Regions from separate parts of the Glutamicibacter sp. BW77 genome, predicted to be linked through region 3. Evidence: riboswitches for the same ligand, from Rfam matches in the RefSeq annotation. Region 3 holds a riboswitch; each other region holds the start of a gene.
The links. Region 3 has a riboswitch for thiamine pyrophosphate ahead of thiC (phosphomethylpyrimidine synthase ThiC). Riboswitches for the same ligand answer to the same signal wherever they lie in the genome.

Region 1 (7,966 bases), on a different contig from region 3:
GGACATCCGTCTCGGGTTTGATCTCAAATTCCCGGACACCGAAGAGGGGCGTAAGGCTGCAGGTATGGTCGAACGTATCGTCAAGCTGTCACATGATAAATATTGCACCGTTTCCCGCACGGTCGAACTGGGCGCCAAGGTCACCAGTGAGATAGCCAAAAGTTAGTTTTACCTGCACTAAATGAATTTTTTGACCCGCCATAGCTCAGCATTGCTCATGGCGGGTTTTTACTTTTATCTATACAGGGAACTCACATATTGGTCACTTGTTTTAGGATCTGGAAATAATTTTAAGTATCACTGGATTCGTAGGTTATAAGCGAAGAAGGTTATCGAAAGCGTAGAATCTTACTGCTTTTACTTCTGAATCCGAAGGTGGAATACGTGAAATTCTTCGAGTTACCCACCCCTTGTCGCTAGTTTGCCCTAGTCAGCAAAAAATCCTCGTCGTAGGGTCTAAAACATCCCCACGTTGAAGGAGCAGTAATGCAATCTCAGAACGTATTAGGAAACATTGACTGGGCGTCGATGCTACAAAAAATAGCCATCGCGCTAGTAATTCTCATCATTACTTGGTTGATAGCAAAAGTTGTTAAATGGGCTGTCTCCAAACTCGTCACCAAGATCAAGTTCCTCCAAAAACAAGGCACCGATGGAAAGCAAATCGGCGACTCCCTGGGTAAAGTTGCTGGTCTGATTGTCTGGCTCTTTGGCCTGGTTGCAATTCTCCAGGTCTTCGCGCTGACCGAGGTGCTCTCTCCGGTTCAAGATTTGCTCGGCGGAGTCATGGGCTTCTTGCCGAACCTCATCGGTGCAGCATTCATCTTCATCATCGGCTACGTGATCGCTAACGTCATCAAGCAGCTGATCCAGACCGGTCTGGGCACTGTTGATTTCAGCGCTTTGGTCCGAAAGGTTACCCCCGGAGATGCCGAAGAGGTTGATCCGGAAACTTCAATTCGCACCCAGCGGACCATCGTTGATGTCATCGCCAACATCGTGTTTGCACTGATCCTGTTGGTTGTCTCGATTTCTGCACTTCAGGTTCTTGGTATCGCCGCTATTTCGGTACCTGCGCAGGAAATGCTGCAGATCGTCCTGACTGCCATTCCACAGGTCATCATGGCGCTGATTCTTCTGGCAGTGGGCTTCCTAATTGCTAAGTTCGTAGGCAAACTGATCGAATCCACGCTTCGTGGTGTCGGTACTGACCGCGTTGTGGCCGGTTGGGGAGTCGTCCCTGAAAGCCAGAGCGCATCAGGCATCCTCGCTACCATCGTGAAGATCGCAATTATCCTGTTCTTCGCTGTGATGGCAGCAAGCATGCTGAATTTCCCGGCAATCACCAATATCCTCAACGAGGTGCTGGAGCTGGGCGGCAAGGTCGTCTTCGGCGCAGTGATCATCGCGATTGGCTTCGTCTTGGCTAACGTCATCCGTCGACTGATGGGTGATACTACGGCTTCGAAGATTGTCCGCTACACCGCCATCGCACTGTTCGTGGCGATGGGCCTGAAGTACATGGGCCTGGCCGACTCGATCATCAACATGGCCTTCGGTGCCATCGTGATTGGTGCGGCACTAGCAGCAGCCCTAGCCTTCGGACTGGGTGGACGCGATGCGGCGGCACGTACCTTGGAGAAGATCGATCTGAACAAGTTGGACGAACCGGCTAGCACCGGTACCGTGCCAACTCGTCCGGCACCGACGACTCCAACTCGTCCGTCACCAACCACGCCTCCGACAACACCAGACGAGTTCTAATACTTAGGGCTTGACGCATCAAAAAGGTGGGACCGATTGCTCGGTTCCACCTTTTTACTGCCCAAAAATGGGCCGCGACGTCCAGCATTTTCGAGTCTGATTTGGACTATTGATCCTTCCGTACCTCAGTGCAAAGCCAGCGCGGTGATGGGTGGTGCTTGGTCGGTGATCAACCGAGCATAATTTAGAACATCGATACGCTCGCCGTTGATTAAGAACTTGTCCCGTTCCCGGCCTTCGAGCACAAAACCACAACGCTCGGCGACCTTTTTAGATGCAGGATTATTCACCCGCAGGCCCAACTCCAAACGGTGTATCTGATGGGCGGTAAAAAGCTCGTCAGCCAAAGCAGCCAGTGCGCGGCTAGCTAATCCGCTACCGCGATGCGCCGCATGCATCCAATACCAGACCCAGGCGTTGCGATTTCCGGAGTCAATACTCGCAGAGACTAGACCGACTAATCCGGTACCTTGAACTATCGCTAGTGGTACTTGTTGGTCAGGATTTTTTAGTAGCTGCTGAATGTAGTTCTCTGCCTCGACAAGGTTTTTAACCTCACCTTGCCGCGCCATGTCGGGGTGGGAACAAAAAGCCTCAAGAACTTGGGGTGCATCGCTAGGACGCAACGGACGAACAAAAGCTTGAGCCTCTGACGCGACATAAGGTGAGGTCGCGACATCGGCGGGGAACTTGGGCAGCTTGGTTCCTTGGTGGAAGAGCAACTGCCAACCATGGGCCGAATGGATCCACAGCGAGGTGCGCTGGCTCGGGGTGTCCGCGCCGGTTTTCCAGCGTAGTAACACCAGAGTCTCACTGAGCTGTTGGATACGCGGCTCGAGCAATTGGAACGTAGGTGATTGGTCTACTGGTTCAGCCATGAGCAGTTTGATGATTTGGCTGCGATCGTAGTTTCTGCCGGAGGCTCCAACTTCCTCGAAGTCTTCATGAAGTAGCCGTTTGAGCTCCTGCTGATTGTGGCGAATGCGCTGAGTTAGCAATTGCTTTTCACCGTCAATGATCTTTGCGGCTACCAAGTGATCAGGAGATAAATCTCCCGGGACAGAAAATTCGGGCATGGCAACGAGTAAAACACAGGACAGCTATGGCTGTGAAGTCATGAAGTTAGTAATTGTGAGCCCTGACATGCTTATAATCCAAGTACTCCGCGGGAGCCCTTAAGGGCTGAGAGGGCTTTGTGCCGACCGCTACACCTGATGCGGGTCATGCCGCCGTAGGAAGGAATTGCCTTCGTGCACACTGTCATTGTCGGCGCCGGAATTATCGGTCTCGCCACAGCTTTCGAACTTCGCGCTCGCGGTGTTGAAGTCACGATCATTGATCCGGCTCCCGGTTTAGGTGCAAGCCATGCGGCCGCCGGGATGCTCGCGCCAACTGCCGAAACCACCTGGGGCCAGGACCAACTTCACAGGCTGATGTCCTGTTCGGCCAAGGCCTACCCCGAATTTATTGATCGAATTTTTCAGGCCACCGGCCAGCGCGCTGCTTACGTTGAAAATTCGACTTTGGTGATCGCCGCCGAACTGGCGGATATGGATGCGCTGTTGGAATTAAAGCGGCTACAAGATTCTTTAGGGTTCAGCGCTGAAAGACTTATGCCGAGCGCCGCACGCAAACTTGAACCTGCGCTGGCGACAAACATTGCTGGCGCCATATACTGCGCCGCAGATCAACAATTGGACCCACGGTCTTTGCTGAAGATTCTGATCAGCTACTTTGAATCCTCCATCGTGCACGAGACCGTGGTGGGGCTCCTGAGTCACGGGTCAAAAACCTGCGGTGTGATCACCTCCAGCGGGCTGCGAATCCCTGCAGACCAAGTGCTTCTGGCCGCCGGTCTGGGGCAAATTCCGGGCGTATCAAACCTCGCGCTACGCCCGGTCTATGGCGATATCTTACGGTTGCAAGGCTCAACACGATTCCCCTTGATCAAGCGAACTGTTCGCGGGATTGTGCACCGTGAACCGGTCTATCTGGTCCCACGCGCCGACGGAAGTTTGGTCCTGGGTGCGTCAAGCAGGGAAGACGGACAAGAGCAGGTCAACGTGGGACAACTACATGCGTTGTTGGACAATGCGCGCAGGCTTGTGCCGGGCATCGTGGATACCACGCTGAATGAAGCAATCGTCCGTGCGCGTCCCACCACCCCGGACGACAGGCCGCTGATTGGCCGGCTGGATGCCGGGCTCGTCCTGTCAACCGGCTACTCGCGACACGGGGTGCTGCTAGCCCCATTCGGAGCACGGGTCGGCGCCGGGTTGCTGCTCGATGACCCACAAGACGCGCATCTACTCGCCGCAGTCTCGCCGGAAAGATTTGGCGAAGTCCACCTGCAAACCAGCACCTTCTAGGAGACAAAAACATGCAACAAATAGAACTTTTCCTCAACTCCACACCCACCACCATGCCCGCCAACAGCACAGTGCGTGAACTGATCGCCACACATACCGGAAAACGAATCACCGACGAAGGCAGAGCCAGCGATGGATCACGTCTGGGCATTGCGGTCGCGGTGGACTCTGCGGTGGTGCCACGCAGTGGGTGGAATGATTTTTCGTTGCAGCCTGGCCAGCGAGTAGAACTAGTCACCGCAGCGCAGGGAGGCTGAAGATGGAAAAACTTACGATGGACAACGATGGATTTGAAGTTGCCGGGGTAGGGTTCGCTTCTCGACTCATTCTTGGCACCGGGGGAGCGACCTCGCTGGATATTTTAGAACAAGCGCTCCGTGTCTCAGGTACGGAGCTGACTACGGTTTCGATCAGGCACTTCGCCGCTGCTGGCTGTGGTTCGGTGTACGAACTTTTAGCTCGCAATTCTGTGCGCCCACTGCCGAACACCGCCGGTTGTTTCACCGCGCGGGATGCGATACTCACCGCCCAGCTGGCGCGTGAAGCTCTGGAAACAAACTGGATCAAACTTGAAGTCATCGCCGACGAACATACGCTGCTTCCGGACCCAATTGAACTATTTACCGCTGCCGAGGAACTAGTTAATGACGGATTCCAGGTTTTCGCCTACACCAATGACGATCCGGTCATGGCTATGAGATTAGAGCAGTTGGGTGTAGCGGCGGTGATGCCAGCTGGTGCCCCGATCGGTTCGGGCTTAGGGATCCTTAATCCACATAATATTTCCACTATTACCGCCCGAGCCTCGGTGCCGGTCATCTTAGATGCCGGGGTAGGTACCGCCTCGGATGCGGCCAAAGCCATGGAGCTGGGTTGTGACGCCGTACTGTTGGCCAGCGCGGTCACGCGAGCCAATAACGCACCCTTGATGGCCGCCGCCATGCGTGATGCCGTCCGTGCAGGTCGCGCGGCACGGCTGGCCGGATGCATCGTGCAACGCGACCTTGCGCTGGCTTCCTCGCCAGATTCCGGGATGATGCAGGCGCTCATTGGTGACTTCTCGTGAGCGCCGAACCGAGCCTTGCCCGGGAGCTAACCGCGACGCAACTAGCTAGATATTCTCGACACCTGACTCTGCCAGGAGTCGGAATCACCGGGCAAAACCGTATCGCCAACGCCAAGGTATTGATTATCGGCGCTGGGGGATTGGGTAGTCCTATTGCCAGCTATCTGATCGCCGCTGGGGTTAAACAACTCAGCGTCATCGACCCGGATAGTGTGGAACTCTCAAATTTGCAACGCCAGATCTTGCACCGTGAAAAGGATCAGGGTGCACTGAAAGTTGCGTCGGTGCAACGCCTTGCCGTTGAGCTCAACAGTGAGGTTGCGGTGCACTGTCATGCCACATATTTGGCACCAGAGAATGCGGTGGAACTTTTTGCCGAACACGATGTGGTGATCGATGGCAGCGATAATTTTGCGACGCGCTACCTTTCCAGCGATGCCGCGGAAATTACCGGTACATCTTTGGTGTGGGGAACAATTTTCCAATTTGCGGGTCAGGTCTCGGTATTTGATCCGCAATCCGGTCCGATGCTGCGCGATATCTTCCCTGAGATGCCAGAGGCTGATTCGGTACCGTCCTGTGCCGAAGGTGGGGTATTTGGTGCGCTGTGCGGGGTGGTCGGATCGTTAATGGCCACCGAAGCGCTAAAAATAATCACCAAAGTGGGACAACCCCTAACCGGGAAACTATGGCTTTACGATGCGCTGACCGCCGGCGTGCAGATTTTGAGTTTTGACCGCGACCCACAGCGTGCGTCGGTCCGAGAACTTGGCGATTATGAACCTCAGTCTTGTTCGGTGGTTGTGTCGGGCGAAGAAATCGACGTGACAGAAGTAGAAAAGTTGCGAGCCCAAGGCCAACTGGTATTGCTCGACGTGCGAGAACCATGGGAACGTGCGCTGGCAACTATTGAGGGCAGTATTCATCTGCCCCTAGACCAATTGTCCGGTGACTTCTGGACGCAGTTTCACTGGGAGCCAGGAACCCAGGTGGTGACCGTCTGTAAAACCGGGGCACGCTCGGTTCGCGCCGCGCTCACACTCAACGCGGCGAGGCCAGCAACGCTTGCCCCGGTGCTTAGCCTGCGCGGCGGAACACTGCGTTGGTTAGCCGAGATTCGTGGTCAGGTCGTGAACTACTAGGTAGTACTGACATACTGAAGGCATGGAGTCAACCAAAAAATTACTGATCAGAGAGCTATCCCAAGCCGATGAGCAGCAAGCAATTGCCGCTCATCACGCATTGCTCGACGATGATTTTGATTTTCTCCCGACATGGTCAGCCCGGCAAAGCTGGAGCGGCTACGTGCAACGCATGAGCGAAGGGAGCAGCGGCGAATTCATCCCCGAAGGGTGGGTGCGCAGCGGTTTATTCGTCGGAGTGCACGAAGGAAAGCTCGTAGGACGTATCTCGGTGCGTTACGAGCTCAACGATTTTCTGAGCGAGGTCGGCGGACACCTTGGTTATGGTGTGGTCCCGGAATTCCGCGGCCAAGGCTTTGCTACACAATTGTGCGAATTTGCGTTAACAGAGCTCAGATTCCACGGTGTGCGCTCGGCTTTGGTAACCTGTGATGAGCAGAACGTTGCTTCACAGGCAACGATCATCGCCTGCGGCGGACAAGCCGATGAAAATCGCCCCACGGTGCATGAAACCGGGGGAAACACCAAACTGCGTTATTGGATTTCAACGGCGCGCTATTAGGCGTTAATGAAGCTATTTCTGTATGTTCCACCACAGATAAACGATGTACTTGTCCGAAGCGCGTAAAATAGTATGTTGGGTCGACTGTGGCCCCGCCTCCGAGACCCTAAATTCTCTACACGAAGTGAGCCTTCCCGTATGTCAGATACAACTCTCATCCGTCGCGACGACCTGCGCAACGTAGCTATCGTTGCGCACGTTGACCACGGCAAGACCACCATGGTCAACGCAATGCTCCAGCAGACTGGTGCATTCGAAAGCCACGGTGAAACCGAAGATCGCGTGATGGACTCCGGCGAGTTGGAACGCGAGAAGGGCATCACCATTCTTGCTAAGAACACCACCGTGTTCTACAGCGGCCCAGCTGCCGAGGGCAAGAAGATGACCATGAACATCATCGATACCCCGGGTCACGCCGACTTCGGTGGCGAGGTCGAGCGCGGCCTGTCCATGGTTGATGGTGTGGTTCTGCTTGTCGACGCCTCCGAAGGCCCGCTGCCACAGACCCGCTTCGTGCTGCGTAAGGCACTCAGCGCTGACCTGCCGGTCATCATCGTGGTCAACAAGACCGACCGTCCCGACTCCCGCATCGATGGCGTCATCTCCGACTCCATGGACCTGCTGCTCGGACTGGCCTCGGACTTGGCCGACGAAGCTCCAGATCTGGATCTGGACAAGGTTTTGAACGTCCCAATCGTCTTCGCTTCGGGCAAGGCTGGCTTCGCTTCGATGAATCAGCCAGCCGATGGCACCCTGCCAGACAATGAAGATCTTGAGCCACTGTTCGAGACCATCATCAAGCACGTGCCAGCCCCGACTTACACCGAGGGTGAAGTTCTCCAGGCACACGTCACCAACCTTGACGCCTCGCCATTCCTTGGCCGTCTGGCACTGCTGCGTATTTTCAACGGCACGCTGCGCAAGGGCCAGCAGGTTAACTGGGCCCGCCAGGATGGCACCATGAAGCAGGTCAAGATCACCGAGCTGCTGGCCACCAAGGGTCTAACCCGTGTTCCAGCCGAAGAGGCCGGACCGGGCGAGATCGTCGCAGTTGCAGGTATCG
Region 2 (7,966 bases), on a different contig from region 3:
GAGCTCAGATGGTTGACGTAGTTCAGCGTGGTGTCGCTCGGTTCGGGAGATAAATTACGCAATTCACTGCGGTGCAGCTGCAATTCACCTTCCAAGATCCCCTGCGCGCCCTTAGCCCAGAACCGCTGCGCCTCGATCTGCGGGGCTAGCGTGCTGGCTTGCGTGAGCACCTGCGCGTAACGCTGCAGATAGAGGGCATCTTGGGCCAGATAATATTCGAATCTCTCGCGTTCCAAGGTTCCCGCGGAGAGCTCGATAATAAACTGCAGCTCATCGATGCCTTCTCGCAGCTGACCAATGTCTCGCCACCACTGGGCCATCGGGTCGCTGTACACTGGCGGCAGTAGCGCGGCGAAGTGATTCACCGGGCCGTGTCCACTGCCCACCTTGAGCTCATCGGCCGCGGCAATCGCCGCATGAAGGTAGTTTTTGGCTGCTCCCAGTGCGGCGGCCCAGTCGCCGAGCAGCGCATACTGTGTGGCCAGTGCGCTAGATAGCGTACAACCGGTACCGTGGGTGTTTTTTGTGGACAGCCGTTGACTATCAAAACTGGCGATCAACCCCTCGGGGCCAACCAGTGCATCGGGGCACCTGTCGCCGGGAAGATGCCCGCCTTTGGCCACCACCAGCACCGAGTATTTAGCAGCCAGACGTCCAGACTGTGCCACCAATTCTTCCCAGTTGCTGACCTGTTCCTCGCCGAGCAACGCGGCAAGTTCCGCGGTATTCGGGGTGAGCACATCTGCCCGGGTTAACAACGCGTCCAAGGCCGAATCAGTCTCCAGCAGCCGGTCCCCGCTCGTGGCGATCATTACCGGATCCAATACCACCGGAGCACTGAGCGTTTCTAACCAGGCAGCAACCGCCGCGACAATCTGCGAATTTGCCAGCATCCCGATCTTGACCGCATCGATGTGCACGTCCTGGGATACCGAGGTGAGTTGTTTAGCCACGAACTGCGCATCGATGGGCAGCACTGCGTCCACGCCGTGGGTATTTTGCGCGGTGAGTGCGGTAATCACACACATGCCGTATCCGCCATTGGCTCCGATGGTCTTCAGATCTGCTTGGATCCCCGCACCCCCGGATGGGTCGGACCCGGCGATGGAAAGAATGTTTGGACTCATTTGGCTGCCTCCCAAATACTGAGCAGTTCGGCGCTCGCCGAATGCGGATCCTCGGCGGAGCAGATGGCGCGCACTACGGCCATACCGGCTGCCGCGCCGGTTCGTAATGCTGGCGCATCGGCTGCGGTGAGCGAGCCGATTGCCACGCAGGGCAGTGTGGTCAGTGCTGCGGCTCGGGCAAAACCAGCTAAACCTATTGGGGTCGGATGGTCTTTTTTCGTGGGAGTAGCGCGAATCGCGCCGACCCCCAAATAATCTAGGTACTGCGCCTGGTCATTGGCGTGAGCAAGCTGTTCATCGGTGGAGGCACTCAGACCGATGATTCCCTCACCAATGATCTTCCGGGCGTAGGAAACCGGAATATCCTTCTGGCCGATGTGAATTCCTGTGACCGCGGCGCCGGCGGCGCGAGCTGCCAAAAACACGTCGATCCGATCGTTGACCAGTAATTCTGCCTTGCCGGCGGTGAGCCGTGCTGCGGCACAAGTCAGTTCGAAAAATTCGCGAGCACTTTCATCTTTGGCGCGTAACTGCACCCATTGAACTCCAGCGGCTACCGCTGACTCAATAACTTCTAGGGTGCTGCGTGGCTGGCAGCTTTGGGTGTTGGCCACGAGGTAAATTCCGAGATCACGCATGGTTTGCCTCCTGAAGGCGCAGATTGAGCAGTTCTTCCGGGGCGAATAATGAGAGTTCGTCGAGGAAAGCCGAGGCAAAACTTCCCGGACCGCGGCTGAGCGCCAACGCCTTCTCGGCGGCCAGGCCATACATGCCGTGAGCTGCAATAGTTGCTTCAAACGGGTCATCGGTGATCGCCAGCATGCCGGCACACACCGCGCCCAGCGCGCACCCACCCCCGGTTATCCCGGTCAGGCCGATGCCATTGCTATGCACCAAGGTGGTGCGCGTGGCATCAATAATCGCGTCGGCTGCCCCAGAAATTGCCACCACGCTCCCGTAATTCTGGGCCAGTTCGCGTCCTGCGGAGATCGCTGCGGATACGGTGTCCTGCGCGTCTACTCCGCGCCCGGTGGACTGATACCCAGCCAGTGCGAGGATTTCTGAGGCATTGCCGCGGATTAGCGTGGGGTGTTGGGCAAGGATCTTTCGGGCGAATTCGGTGCGCACCGGCAAGGCGCCCACTGCCACAGGATCCAATACCCAAGGTGTTCCCGCTTTGGTCGCACCGCGCACCGCTTCGTCCATTGCGCGTAGTTGTTCGGTGCTCGGCGTGCCTAGATTCACCAATACCGCGGACGCTACGGCTGCGAAAGGACCGGCCTCTCCCGGAAGGTTTGTCATCGCCGGGGCCGCACCGGAAGCTAGTAGTACATTGGCGGTGAAACTTGTGACCACAGTGTTGGTCAGGCAAAACACCAAGGGTGATTGTTGCCGATACTTTTGGGCAACGGTCACTAGAGTCATGCGACATCCCTCCGCTAGTTTGAACTAGTTCAGGTTCGACGGGTCTCATCTCAGTCGGTGAATCCGACACCCCGTGTCACTGGGTCGAGCGTACTCAGGTTAGTGCTCGAACATCAAGTTCATCCTCGCGTCCGGCGTTGCACGAGCGCTTTGACCGTCAGTTCGTCGATGCCTTGTTCGCGGGCTAAGCGCCACACTTTATCCACCGCTTCAATCAGCTCATTGCTAATCTCTTCCGTAGCGGGCACGGAGTTAACCACGGTTCCGGCACGCCGGCGGGAGGTCACCAGCCCGGCAGCTTCAAGTTCTTTATAGGCACGCGCCACGGTTCCCGAAGCAACTCCTAAATCGGTTGCCAACGCGCGCACGGTGGGTAACTTACTGCCCGTAGGTAACTCGCCGAGCGAAATGAGGGAAGAAATTTGCGTGCGGATCTGCGCATAAGGTGGCAATGCAGCATTCAGATCCACAAAAATATGTTGGCTCATACCAGCTGACGTACCTTCGCCGCTGGCCGAGCCAGGAAGATGACCGCCGGGCAACAAAACACGATTACCGCAGCGGCCCACAGGTACGGGGCTGGCGCATAGCCCCAGCCCGGCATCATTAAGATGGCAGCGGTCCCGGTACGCAGCGCTCGAAATTCCAGCACCCGACGGTACCAAATTTCTTGCTCAGCACTGACCTGCCAGGGTAGGGACACCCGTCGAGCCCACCAGATGTAGCCGGCGGTCAGCACAAGGACCGCGAGAACCATGAGCAGTGCAAAAGTCGGACCGACTTTGACCAGCCCCCAGAAATATTTTAATGGGGGGTTGATCAGTAGATAGCCACTGACGATGATCAAAATCCCGGCAAGTATATATACATAGCGTGGAAGGTTCCGGATATTTCGTGCCTGGTGGTGAACGGATTTGGAGCTGTGGTGCACATATCCCAAGTACCCGGCGTTTAACGCGAGGTACAGGGCGACAAAGCCGGCCAGTAGCAGCATCACCTGTGGGGCATCCTCCCCGGGGCGTGTGTCGAAGCTAATTTCGGCCTGCCTGGACCATGGCATCAGGGCCATCCCCACCAGGCTGAGTGCGGTGGTGATGAAGCCTAGGGAGAAGAGATTTTCGCGCATGCGCGAAAATGCGCTGCTCGGCACGGTGTCCGCATTCTTAACAAAGTTTGCGGGAGGTGCCCACGCGGCCACAAGAATGAAAATGAGCAACATCGCAAAATTTCCGACGTTCTGCCATATCCGATAATCATCTGCCTCGGGGTACAGGTTGAGTAACCAGGAAGACTTGTACTGCAGTGCCGCCACGCCCACGGTGGCGAAGCCAAGGATTGCGGTGCGTAAGAGTCGATTCAGCCAGACCGCACGGATTACCTGATTGTCGTGGGGAGTCAGCGATCCCAATGGTTTGCGGAACAGAATCAAGGCCGTGGCGATAAGCAGCGCAAGACCTAACGAAGCCAGGCTCAGAGAATATAACGGGATGAGTGTTGCGGCCTCAGCCAACCCTTCCTGAGCGCTTTGCAGAGTCCCGCCGCCGCCCGTGGAATCGAAGGTCTCCACGGCAAATTGTGCCGGATATCCTGCGACATCACGGATGAAGAATAGTGCGGTTGCGGAGCCAAAAAATACTAGCACTGCAATCAGGCTCAGCGCCCGGGGCAACGGGGTGAACACCGAGCGAGGTTCCAATGAGGCGGCACGCACGGCGGTGACCGACTTCGGCCACGAATAAAGTCCCAGCAGGTAGATCAGCAGTAACCAGAGGCCCGGGTTGATGGCGTCAATAACCTCCGCGACACCAATGCCCGTTCCTGTGACGGTATTTTTGAGATCTCCGGCCGAGCCAGAAGTGCAGACGAAGAAAGCGATCAGCGCGCACCAGAAGGAATGCGAGCGTGCTCGGGTGAGCGCCGGGCGATTGTCTTGCTGGGCTACTAAGCGTAGCCACAGGTAGATCAAGGCGGCACCGATTGCGATTCCGAATGTGGCGGAGGAGAGCTGATCCATAATTTCCTTCGTTGGCTGAAAACTAATGTAGCAACTACATGATACAAACGGAAGGTCTTGGCAGCTAATGAAGTAGCATCAACCCATGGGTCTCTTCACCTCTAATCCTTTGCCCGATCCCGTCGGCGACTCTGCGCCACCGGTCGATGAACATCCCTCGCGTATTGCAGCGGTCTTAGAACATCTGCGTCATTCCGCGGACACACGCATCACTCACCCGCGGCGTTTTCGCGCCGGGCAGCTACGCGCCCTAGAAAAAATGCTGGCAGAACGTACCGGGGAGTTCGTTGATGCGCTAAATCAGGATCTGGGGAAGGGGGCCACGGAAGCAAAGTTCAGCGAGATTGACGTGGTCCGAGCGGAAATTGACCATGCCCAGAAGCACCTCGCAGAGTGGATGGACTCCACTAGCGTGAAGGTGCCACTCGCACTGCAACCGGCCATCGCAAAGGTCGAGCCGCGCCCGTTAGGCGTAGTACTAATTATTGGGCCGTGGAACTATCCACTGCAGTTGATGCTCGCCCCGTTAGTTGCTGCCATCGCCGCTGGTAACGCCGCGCTACTGAAACCCTCCGAGCTCGCCCCGGTTACCTCCGGGGTGTTGGCCAAACTCCTACCGATGTATCTGGATTCCCGGGTTTATGCGGTAGTCGAGGGCGGTGTGGATACCGCCACGGAGCTCCTTGCAGCGCGCTGGGATCACATTTTTTACACCGGCGGAGAAAAGGTCGCCCGCATCGTGGCGCAGGCCGCGGCGACACATCTGACCCCCACCACGCTGGAGCTAGGTGGCAAGAGCCCAGCCGTGGTTGATAACCACCTCTTGCCAACCGCCAAGCGTCTGGCCTATGCGAAGTTCATGAATGCAGGCCAAACCTGTGTCGCTCCGGACTACGTGCTGTCCTTCGCAGATACCGATGCACTGATTAACCGTCTGGGCCAGGCAATCACCAGTTTTTACGGCAAGGATCCAATCAACCATCAGGATTTTGGGCGCATCATCAGCCGCAACCACTTTGACCGACTTGTGAGCATGCTCGACTCGGGCGATGTTGCCCACGGTGGTGACTACGACGAGCAAACGCTGCGCATCGCACCGACCATCATGCGCAACGTTGATCTGGACTCGCCGTTGATGACAGAGGAAATCTTCGGTCCCATTCTGCCGGTCATCGAGGTGTCCTCATTTGATGAGGCGCTCGAATTTATCGCGGCGCGCCCTTCCCCGTTGGCTGCCTATCTGATGAGTGAGTCCCCGCGGCTGCAGTCAATCTTTTCCGATCGGGTGCGCGCGGGCGCCATCGTGCACAACGCGCCACTGGCTCAAATGGTTATTCCGTCATTGCCCTTTGGTGGGGTGGGCGCTAGCGGAATGGGCTCGTATCACGGCAAGTTTGGCTTCGATCGTCTTTCGCAAATTCGTTCTGAACTGAGCAAAACGACGGTCATTGACACTCTGAGCGCAATATATCCTCCATATACCTGGGCTAAGCGAAAGATTATCGATCGCTTACTGTAGCGCGGTTCATAGCTGTTGAGTCGTCCGAGGTGGAATGCTTGTTAAGGCCCAAAAACCTTAATTCAGGAGCATTCGCATGACCAAGCCCGCAGCCCCCACCGATGGCTTAAAGCGCGGTCTCAAAGCCCGCCATATGCAGATGATCGCCATTGGCGGGTCTATCGGCACCGGGCTCTTTGTAGCCTCCGGTGGCACTATCGCTCAAGCTGGACCCGGCGGATCGCTGCTGGCCTATGCGCTCATCGGCGCGATGGTGTTGCTCTTGATGCAATCACTGGGTGAAATGAGTGCCCGGCTTCCGGTCTCCGGTTCCTTCCAGACCTACGCCTCGGTCTTCGTCAACCGCCACTTTGGCTTCGCGATCGGCTGGAACTACTGGTTCAACTGGGCCATTACCGTAGCCGCGGAGCTGGTGGCGGCAGGCATCATCATGTCTTACTGGCTGCCAGATGTTCCGGGATGGATCTGGGCGGGTGTCTTCTTGCTGCTACTCACCGGGCTGAACGCGCTGTCCACCAAGGCCTTCGGCGAAAGTGAATACTGGCTCGCGATGATCAAGGTCATCACCGTCATCGTCTTTCTGGCCTGCGGTATCGCGATGATCTTGGGCATTATGGGTGATAGCACCCCGGGCTTCAGCAACTGGTCAAACGGAGACGCGCCCTTCGTGGGCGGCTGGCTTTCGGTGGTATCGGTGTTCATGATCGCCGGCTTCTCCTTCCAGGGCACCGAGCTAGTTGGTGTGGCCGCAGGTGAAGCGGAGAATCCGCAGCGCGATATTCCCAAGGCCATCAAGGCGATCTTCTGGCGCATCATGCTCTTCTACGTGGGCGCAATCTTCATTATTGGCACGCTGCTTCCATACGCCGATCCGAGCCTGCTTTCCAGCGGGGAAGCTGACATTGCCAGCTCTCCGTTCACTATGGTCTTCGAGCGGGCGGGTATCGCCTTTGCTGCCGCGTTGATGAACGCGGTGATCCTGTCTGCGATTCTCTCGGCGGGCAACTCTGGGCTATATGCCTCAGCTCGCATGCTTTACTCGATGGCCCTTGATGGCAAGGCCCCGAAGATCTTTGCTCGCCTAAACCGTCGTGGTGTTCCGGTCCCCGCGATGTTATTGACTGCTTCGGTAGGACTTTTCGGGTTCCTCACCGCAATTATTGGCCAGGGCTCTGCCTATACTTGGTTGCTCAATGTCTCCGGACTCTCCGGGTTTATCGCCTGGGTGGGTATTGCGGTAAGTCATTACAAGTTCCGCAAGGCATACATAGCCAGTGGTCAGGACCTGGCAAAACTGCCCTATAAGGCACCACTATTCCCGTTGGGGCCTATCCTTGCTTTTGTCATCTTGATCGTGGTGATCGCCGGACAGAACTACGAGGCAGTCGTTCAAGGCCGCGTGCTAGAGGTGCTCTCCAGCTACATCGGTCTACCGCTCTTCCTGCTACTCTGGGCGGGCCACTGGTGGGTGACCCGCAAACAACCAGAGGTTAAGATCGATCCGTGGACCCTGCGCTAAGCGCAGCATTTACGATGACCTGCGCCTCGCGCAAAACCTGCGCGAGGTGCTCTGCAGAACGCGTGGACTCCGCATAAATCTTGTAGATATCTTCGGTTCCCGAGGGGCGTGCGGCAAACCAAGCGTGCTCGCTGGAGACCTTCAGCCCGCCGATGGCAAAACCCGAGGCCTCGGTGCGCTTTGTGGTGATCTGGTCCCCGGCGAGTTCGGTTGCCGTGACAGCTTGCGGGTTTAGCTTGCCCAGAACCGATTTCTGTTCACGGTTAGCCGGCGCGTCAAACCGGTCGTAGAAGCTTGCGCCATGCTCGGCTACTAGCTCGGCATGGCGCTGGCTTGGGCTTTGGCCCGTGACCGCACGAATC
Region 3 (7,966 bases):
CATGGTCGGAGCCCAATTGCCACCACCGTTTTCTTACGAAATGCCTCGCCGCTCGAGGGCGCCCGGCTTAACCAAGAATTCCCGCCGGCTAAGCCGGCGGGAATTCTAACGATCATCACTCGCACCTTCAATGAGGTAACTCCAGACTAAGAGTCGACTCTGTGCTTGAGCTGAGTAATTCCGCGAGATAACCCGACAATCAACTATCGGCCCGCTGACGAGGATTATCTTGCCGATTAACAAGAGCATCCCGCCGGTTGCCCGGCGGGATGCTCCCGATCATCACTCGCACCTTCAATGAGGTAATTCCACTCTAAGATACGACTCTATGCTGGAGCTTTGGTTTGGCTCGGTATTCAAGCAACGGGTAGCTTGCAGTCGAACTACCTGGCGCCGGGACCTAGGATCCATCTGGAGGCGAAAGAAAAAGAACTACCGAGTAAATGATCTGGGTGTTGGCTATTGGAGCTTCTCGGGCAAGCGCGGAATTTTGAGTCTAAGGTCTTGTCGGCCCGCTCGGCAATCGACACCGGAGCGACCGGAAAAGTTTGCCGATCATTTCGTCGACAGAGTCCTGGCCTTGGGTGGGAACCGCCGGGCTCGTGCCGCACAGTGGGTTGAACGGCCAAAATTGAAAAGCTCCCGTTGGATACAATCCAACGGGAGCCTTACGATCATCACTCGCACCTTCAATGAGGTACTTGTAACTCTAAGCGCGCTTTCTGTGCAGGCACTTTGGCTGCGCTTCGGGTTTCCCGGTTCTAGAGCGTGCCGGGTCCAACAGGTATCTCTTCCCCGACATATACCTTGCCACCGCTTTCAAGGAACTGCCGGCTTTTCTCAGCCATCCCGGCCAATGCAGCCTGTGCCTCGGCGGATCCATATTCATCCCGAATGTCTTGGGAGATCCGCATGGAGCAGAATTTCGGGCCACACATTGAGCAGAAGTGCGCGGTCTTCGCTGGTTCCGCCGGCAACGTCTCGTCGTGGAACTCCTGCGCCGTAACGGGGTCCAGTGAAAGGGAGAACTGGTCATTCCAGCGGAATTCGAAGCGCGCCTTGCTCAGCGCATCATCCCGCGCCGTGGCGCCCGGGTGGCCCTTGGCGAGATCCGCCGCGTGCGCCGCAATCTTATAGGTGATCACCCCGGTCTTCACATCATCCCGGTTGGGCAGGCCCAGGTGCTCTTTGGGCGTGACGTAGCAGAGCATCGCGGTGCCATAGCGGGCGATTTCGGTCGCGCCGATTGCGCTGGTGATGTGGTCATATCCCGGAGCGATATCGGTGACCAGCGGGCCGAGCGTGTAAAACGGCGCCCCGTCGCAAAGCTCCTGCTGGCGTTCCACATTCTCGCGCACCAGATGGAAAGGGATATGCCCGGGGCCTTCGACCATCACCTGAACATCATATTTCCAGGCACGCTTGGTCAACTCCGCCAAGGTATCCAGCTCGGCGAACTGGGCCGCATCATTCGCGTCCGCAATGGAGCCTGGACGCAGCCCGTCGCCCAGGGAGAATGCGACATCGTAACGAGAGAAAATCTCGCAGAGTTCGTCAAAGTGGGTGTAAAGGAAATTCTCCTGATGATGCGCAAGGCACCAACCGGCCATAATCGACCCGCCGCGGGAGACCATTCCGGTGACCCGGTTGGCGGTCAGCGGGATGTAGCGCAGCAGCACACCTGCATGAATGGTCATGTAGTCCACGCCCTGCTCGCACTGTTCGATGACCGTGTCGCGGAAGATCTCCCAGGTCAGTTCGTTCGCTTCGCCGTTGACCTTTTCTAGTGCTTGGTAGATCGGGACGGTGCCGATGGGAACCGGCGAGTTGCGGATGATCCATTCACGGGTGGTGTGGATATCGTCGCCGGTGGAAAGGTCCATCACCGTGTCGGCACCCCATTTGGTAGCCCACTGGAGTTTGGAGACTTCCTCGGCGATCGAGCTGGTCACCGCCGAGTTGCCGATGTTCGCGTTGATTTTTACCAAGAAGGCCTTGCCGATGATCATCGGTTCGGATTCCGGATGGTTGATGTTCACCGGAAGGATTGCCCGGCCGGCCGCTAGCTCGCTGCGCACCAGCTCGACATCGCATTCTTCGCGCAGGGCCACATAGCGCATTTCCGGGGTGATGACCCCTTGCCGTGCGTAGTGCATCTGGGTGACCCGAGTCCCGGGTGCCGAACGCAACGGTGGTGCCGAGCGCCCGGCCCATTCGGCGCTCGCCGTGCCGCGGCGGACCGCGGATCTGCCATCATCGTGCAAGTTGCGCTCACGCCCGGCATAGGTCTCGACATCTCCACGCTCACGAATCCACGACTCTCGAAATGGTTTCAGCCCCGTGGTCGGGTCGCTCCCCGGGCCGCTGGTGCGGTACACCTGCAGCGGTTCGTTCGGCTCGCCGTTGGGGGCATCTGCCAGCTGGATCTGCGTGACAGGAACCGAAATTCCCACAGACTCACGGTAGGCAAGGGTGTGGGCAGAGTGCTGTTCAAATTGTTCCACTGTGGGAAACTCACTTCCTTCGCCGGCATTACCCGGACAGGTTCAACGGTCGCGGACGGCGTTAGCCCGATCTCAGCCCCTGCGAGGGCACCCGTGTGGTCTCAAACAAGGTATCACGACTGGCAACGTGGACTTGCAAGGAAGACGAGAAACTTTAAAGTGAAAGGCTCCCGTTGGGCAATATCCAACGGGAGCCTTACGATCATCACTCGCACCTTCAAGGAGGTGTCTACGACATTACCCGGGGTTTCTATGTCAAAGCTGAGCATAAACTCGGCAATTCCGAAGAGCCGGGGTGACTACTTGTTCAGGCTGAGTTCCTGCGACGCGTCGACTTCGATCGCCCTCTTCTTCGCGGCGCTGGGAATGCAGGCCGCCAAGATGGCCGCGACCACGGAAATGCCAGCTCCAAGTATCAGCGCCGCGCGGAATCCGGATTCTGACGGTAGTGAAGCTCCGCCGAAATCGGTGGTCATCTGGGCCAGCACCAGGCCGATGACCGCGGCGCCGGTGGTCGTGCCCAGCGAACGCATCAGCGTGTTAAAGCCATTGGCCGCAGCCGTTTCGCTGCGGGGGACTGCGCCCATGATGATCGCCGGCATGGCGCCGTAGGCCAGAGCCACACCACCGTTGATGACGAGGCTGGTGAGCATCAGGCTCCACGCGCTACCCATGCCGAGCAGGGTCAGGCAGTAGCCGACGGCGATGACCGAAACGCCAAGTACCAGCGTGAACTTCGGGCCTCGTGCGTCGGAAAGCCGCCCGCCGACAGGGGAGAGCACCAGCATCATCAGGCCGCCTGGAGCCATCCAGAGGCCGGCTGCGAGAATCGACTGGCCCAAGCCATAGCCGGTCTGCGACGGCAGCTGCAGGATCTGTGGCATGACCAGCATGCTGGCGTACATTCCGAAGCCGACGAAAATCGAGGCGATATTTGTCAGCAGCACGCGCGGAATAACAGCGGTGCGCAGGTCAACCAGCGGATCCTTGGTCCGTGTTTCCCAAATGCCCCAGAGCAACAGCGTGAGGGCGGCCATTCCGAACAGGCCCAGCGTCAGCGGTGCCGCCCAGCCCCAAGAGGAGCCCTTGGAGACGGCAAGCATGAGCGAGATCAGGCCAATGCCCAGCCCAATGGCGCCCAGCCAGTCGAAGCGCTGTCCGGCGGCGCCGGCCGGCAGGGCAGGAATGAGTTTCCAGATGGCGACAACTACCAGCAGCGTGACTACCGCGCTGCCGTAGAACAGGGCGCGCCAGTTGGCGAAATCAATGACGGCGGCGGAAATCGGCATGCCGATGGCGCCACCGACGCCCAGCGTGGCGCTGGCCGTGGCAATGGCCGAAGACAGGCGTTCCTTCGGGACAAGGTCACGCAGCATGGCGATGCCCAGTGGCACAATGCCCGAGCCTAGGCCTTGCAGTGCGCGGCCGACGATCATGACCTCCACCGTGGGGGCCATGGCGCACACGATGGAACCGAGGATCAGTGGCAGCGCCAGGATGAGCAGCATGCGCCGTTTGCCAAAGAGGTCGCCCAAGCGCCCGGAAATTGGTACTGCCACCGCGGCTGCAAGTAGCGTGGCGGTGATGATCCACGCGGTGTTTGAGGCTGAGGTATCAAAAATGCCGGGCAGCTGTGGGATCAGCGGCGTGACCATGGTCTGGGTGATCGACGAAGCGATGCCCGCGGAGGCGAGAACGGCGACGGCTAGACCTGAGCCGGGAATCCCGGCAGAGGTGGGTTTGGACACGAGAGCCTCTCAGAATGAATGTGTAAGATACATAAAATGTTCATAATACATGTTCGGGTATGATCGAATGAGTAGAAGTGGAGAATTAGGTACATGAAACGCCGCACAGCAGATATCGAGTATGAGCAAACGCTGCTCAGCCGCTACACCATCGCGCAGCGCCGAAGCGGTGATGGCTTGGATCGCAGCGTCTATCTGCTGATGAGCCGCATCGAAGTCCAGGGGCCGATGTCGATCGGTGAAATGAGCACGGTTTTTCTCCTCGACGCCTCGACCCTGCAACGTCAAACCACCACCGCTGTGCGGGACGGCTATCTCGAACGAATCCTCGATCCGGCGGGCAGTGTTGCGCGAAAGTTTGCCTTGACCGAACTGGGGCAGCAGCGGCTCACGGAGGTTCGCGAGCATTCGGTCAGCGCAATCGACCGCATTACCTCGGATTGGCCGGCCGAAGAAGTCAACAAATTCGCAGAACTTCTGCATAAGTTCAACGCGTCAATCGAGGACTACCGCGAACAGCAGGGCGGTAAGTAGTCGGCTACGCGTCAAGGGTGCGTAATGCATATAAATCAGCTCGCTGGTGCTCAAAAGTATGTATGCCTGCCTATATTCCCGGGATTCAAGAGCACCTAATGTTGAGTCCATGACACAGCGCACGCCAGCCGCGGCCCAACCACTAAATGTGGCAATCGTTCCGGACTCCTTCAAAGGCAGCGCCCGGGCCAGCGAAGTCGCGGACGCGATCGCCGCAGGGGTGAATGCGGCTGCTACCTCTGTGGCCCGTACGGTATCGATCACCGCCGTTCCCTTTGCCGATGGCGGCGAGGGAACCCTCGATGCGTTGATCGACGCTTGGGGAACCGAAGCGAAGGTCGTTGAAACAACCGATGCGCTGGGCAGGACCGTCAACTCGCGTTTCGGGTTGTCTGCAGATGGAACGACCGCCGTGATCGAGGCGGCGGAAGCCGCGGGATTGCCCCAGGTCAGTGACGTACCGCGGCAACCACTTCAAGCCACCACTTTTGGGCTGGGCCCACTTGTCATTCAAGCCTTGGAGCTTGGAGTGCAGCGAATCATTCTTTGTCTTGGTGGCTCGGCCACCACCGATGGCGGAGCTGGATTGCTCGCAGCTCTGGGTGCGAAGTTCCTCGATGCTCAGGGCAAAGAATTGGCTGCGGGCGGTGGTGCGCTGAACGACCTGGCGAGCATCGATATCTCCGGTCTGGATTCGCGAGCTTCTCGAGTCAAATGGCAGATCGCCTGCGATGTCACCAATCCGTTGCTGGGAGAAAACGGGGCCGCCGCGGTTTTCGGACCGCAAAAGGGCGCCTCGCCCCAGGAAGTGGAAGCACTGAATGCGGGACTGGCTCGGCTCGCTGACACCTTGGAAACCGCGTCCGGTCGAAAGCTGCGCGAGCAGCCCGGCATGGGAGCCGCCGGCGGCTTGGCGCTCTGCCTTGGATCTTACTGCGAGGTTGAGCTCGTGCCCGGGTGGGAACTGGTAGCGCAGGCTTTGAACGCGCACCAGATTCTTGCCGACGCGCAGCTGGTCTTTACCGGTGAGGGGCGCCTGGATTCGCAATCCCTGCAGGGCAAGGTGGTCAGCGGGGTGCTGCAAGCTGCGCGCAGAGATGCAGACATTATCGTGATCGCCGGATCGGTAGACCTTGCCGAGGAGCTGCTCGCCGAGTCGGGAATTCTCGCAGCCTATTCGATAGCACAGGGCCCGGCCGATCTCGGTGAGCTTTCATCGCAGGCTTTGGAGCTCATCCGGCGCACCGCATATCAGGTGGCGCGCACTTACCTGCATTAAAGTAGGCGCCTATTCGGGCGCTTGCCGGATCGGCGCTGAGCAATCCGGCATTCATGATCACGCGCACCGGCTCCTCGTAATATTTGCCACTGTCCGCATGGCTCCCCGCGTAGTTCGGCAGAAGACCCGAATGATTACACACCTGAGTTGAATCCTTCACACCAAGATTTTCACACCAAATTGGGCGAGTGGCCGTGGTGTGCCGCTGCAGACGGACCCGACACAAACGCCTCGGTCCGGATCCAGCCCTATGGGCGTTGCGCAGGACCAGACGCCCGTGACGTGAAACGCGATGTTGAACAGGAGCATGCAGAGATTCTTGCTTCGGCCCTGGATCGCGATGCGCGATGGGCTGGTGAACTGTTGTGTAACGGCGCGGCGAGGCTCCCCTGTTCTCCGCACGAACCGTCCGCTTCCTGAACGCGTAGTTCAGGACGTAGCTGGTTGCGTAGGAGGGGAAGTCTAGGGCGAACAATCTGGGTCGGCCCGGAAATCGTGGTGTGTATGGAGCCAGGAACCGTGAAATTCAGCTGTTTTTGAGGCCAATCTTTCGAGTCTGAGATGCCGAGTTGGGGGAGTGGCGTAGCTTCAGAAGCGAGTCGCTCAGGGTGGGCGCGCGCGGATGAATAATCTTTTGAATTGCTCCGAGCAGGCGACCGGGCGGACAGCCGGGAATATCTAGCCTGCATCGTAGCTTGGCACCAGTATGGCAATCAATGACAAATCGGTACAGAGTGAACAACGCACAGCGCTCGTGGTTGGAGCGACGGGCATCGCAGGATCTGCACTTGTGGAGACCCTCGCCACCGCAGGATGGTCAGTTATTGCCTTGTCCCGCAGGCCGGGGGCTGATCGCGACGGAGTGCGCTGGCTTTCCGCGGACCTGACTTCGGCTGAATCAGTGGCGGCCGTTCTCGCTCCTGAACATCCGACGCACGTCTTCTTCACCGCTTGGTCGCGGCAGGACTCTGAGGAAGAGAACATCACTGTCAACGCAGGCATGTTGCGAGTTCTCTTGGCCGCGCTGCGGGACAAGCCGGTTGCCCATGTGGCTCTGATGACGGGGCTAAAGCACTACCTTGGCCCTTTCGAAGCCTACGCCGCCGGCGAGATGCCGGATACTCCGTTCCATGAAGAAGAACCGCGGCTGCCCGTTCGGAACTTCTACTACGCGCAAGAAGACGAGTTGTTCGCCGCGGCCGCCGAGCAGGGGTTCACCTGGTCCGTGCACCGCGCGCACACCGTCATTGGGCATGCTGTGGGAAACGCAATGAATATGGGGCTCACGCTCGCCACGCAAGCAACGCTGTGCAAGGAAACGGGAGAACCGTTCGTCTTCCCGGGCTCAGAAATGCAATGGAACGGGCTGACTGACATGACAGACGCCGGTCTGCTTGCAGAGCATATGCTCTGGGCTTCGACGACCCCTGCTGCTGCCAATGAGGCCTTTAATATCGTCAATGGCGATGTCTTTCGGTGGCGCTGGATGTGGCCGAAGCTCGCCGCGCACTTTGGAGTTGAATGGGAAGGCTACCTACAGGCGCCTCGGCCTCTCGAGCAGGCCATGAGCGGCCGGGAAAGGCAGTGGAGCGAGTTGGCGCTGAAGCACGGGTTGGCGGAACAAAAGCTGGGTCGCATGGCTTCGTGGTGGCACACCGACGGTGACCTAGGGCGAAACATAGAAGTGGTGGCCGACATGGGGAAGAGCAGGGTGGCTGGCTTTACCGGGTATCGTCGAACATTTGATGCTTTCGTGGCGCTGTTCGACCGCTATCGCGTGGATCAACTCATCCCCTAAGTGGTGCCTATCTCTGGGCCAGAGAGACGAGCGTCGCCGCAACGGCTTAGCCGTCCACGTCGAGAATAAACAGGCGCAGCAGCTGGGAATGCGCTGTTATCGA

Region 1: another riboswitch for thiamine pyrophosphate. It lies ahead of thiO (glycine oxidase ThiO); the one in region 3 lies ahead of thiC (phosphomethylpyrimidine synthase ThiC).
Region 2: another riboswitch for thiamine pyrophosphate. It lies ahead of thiM (hydroxyethylthiazole kinase); the one in region 3 lies ahead of thiC (phosphomethylpyrimidine synthase ThiC).

The regions. Positions count from the first base shown of each region.
Region 1 covers NZ_NRGT01000060.1:29,372-37,337, forward strand. The annotation lists gene CIK74_RS09620 (OsmC family protein) at 1-166, shown strand, start outside; gene CIK74_RS09625 (mechanosensitive ion channel) at 487-1,764, shown strand; gene CIK74_RS09630 (GNAT family N-acetyltransferase) at 1,890-2,840, opposite strand; TPP riboswitch at 2,920-3,019, shown strand; gene thiO (glycine oxidase ThiO) at 3,015-4,133, shown strand; gene thiS (sulfur carrier protein ThiS) at 4,145-4,390, shown strand; gene CIK74_RS09645 (thiazole synthase) at 4,393-5,199, shown strand; gene CIK74_RS09650 (ThiF family adenylyltransferase) at 5,196-6,341, shown strand; gene CIK74_RS09655 (GNAT family N-acetyltransferase) at 6,364-6,903, shown strand; gene typA (translational GTPase TypA) at 7,042-7,966, shown strand, end outside.
Region 2 covers NZ_NRGT01000077.1:60,727-68,692, forward strand. The annotation lists gene thiD (bifunctional hydroxymethylpyrimidine kinase/phosphomethylpyrimidine kinase) at 1-1,127, opposite strand, end outside; gene thiE (thiamine phosphate synthase) at 1,124-1,765, opposite strand; gene thiM (hydroxyethylthiazole kinase) at 1,758-2,552, opposite strand; TPP riboswitch at 2,542-2,636, opposite strand; gene CIK74_RS16090 (GntR family transcriptional regulator) at 2,672-3,040, opposite strand; gene CIK74_RS16095 (hypothetical protein) at 3,037-4,566, opposite strand; gene CIK74_RS16100 (aldehyde dehydrogenase family protein) at 4,652-6,085, shown strand; gene CIK74_RS16105 (amino acid permease) at 6,162-7,604, shown strand; gene pgm (phosphoglucomutase (alpha-D-glucose-1,6-bisphosphate-dependent)) at 7,576-7,966, opposite strand, start outside.
Region 3 covers NZ_NRGT01000082.1:23,388-31,353, forward strand. The annotation lists gene thiC (phosphomethylpyrimidine synthase ThiC) at 762-2,504, opposite strand; TPP riboswitch at 2,502-2,609, opposite strand; gene CIK74_RS16700 (MFS transporter) at 2,804-4,252, opposite strand; gene CIK74_RS16705 (MarR family winged helix-turn-helix transcriptional regulator) at 4,346-4,786, shown strand; gene CIK74_RS16710 (glycerate kinase) at 4,896-6,065, shown strand; gene CIK74_RS16715 (SDR family oxidoreductase) at 6,772-7,863, shown strand.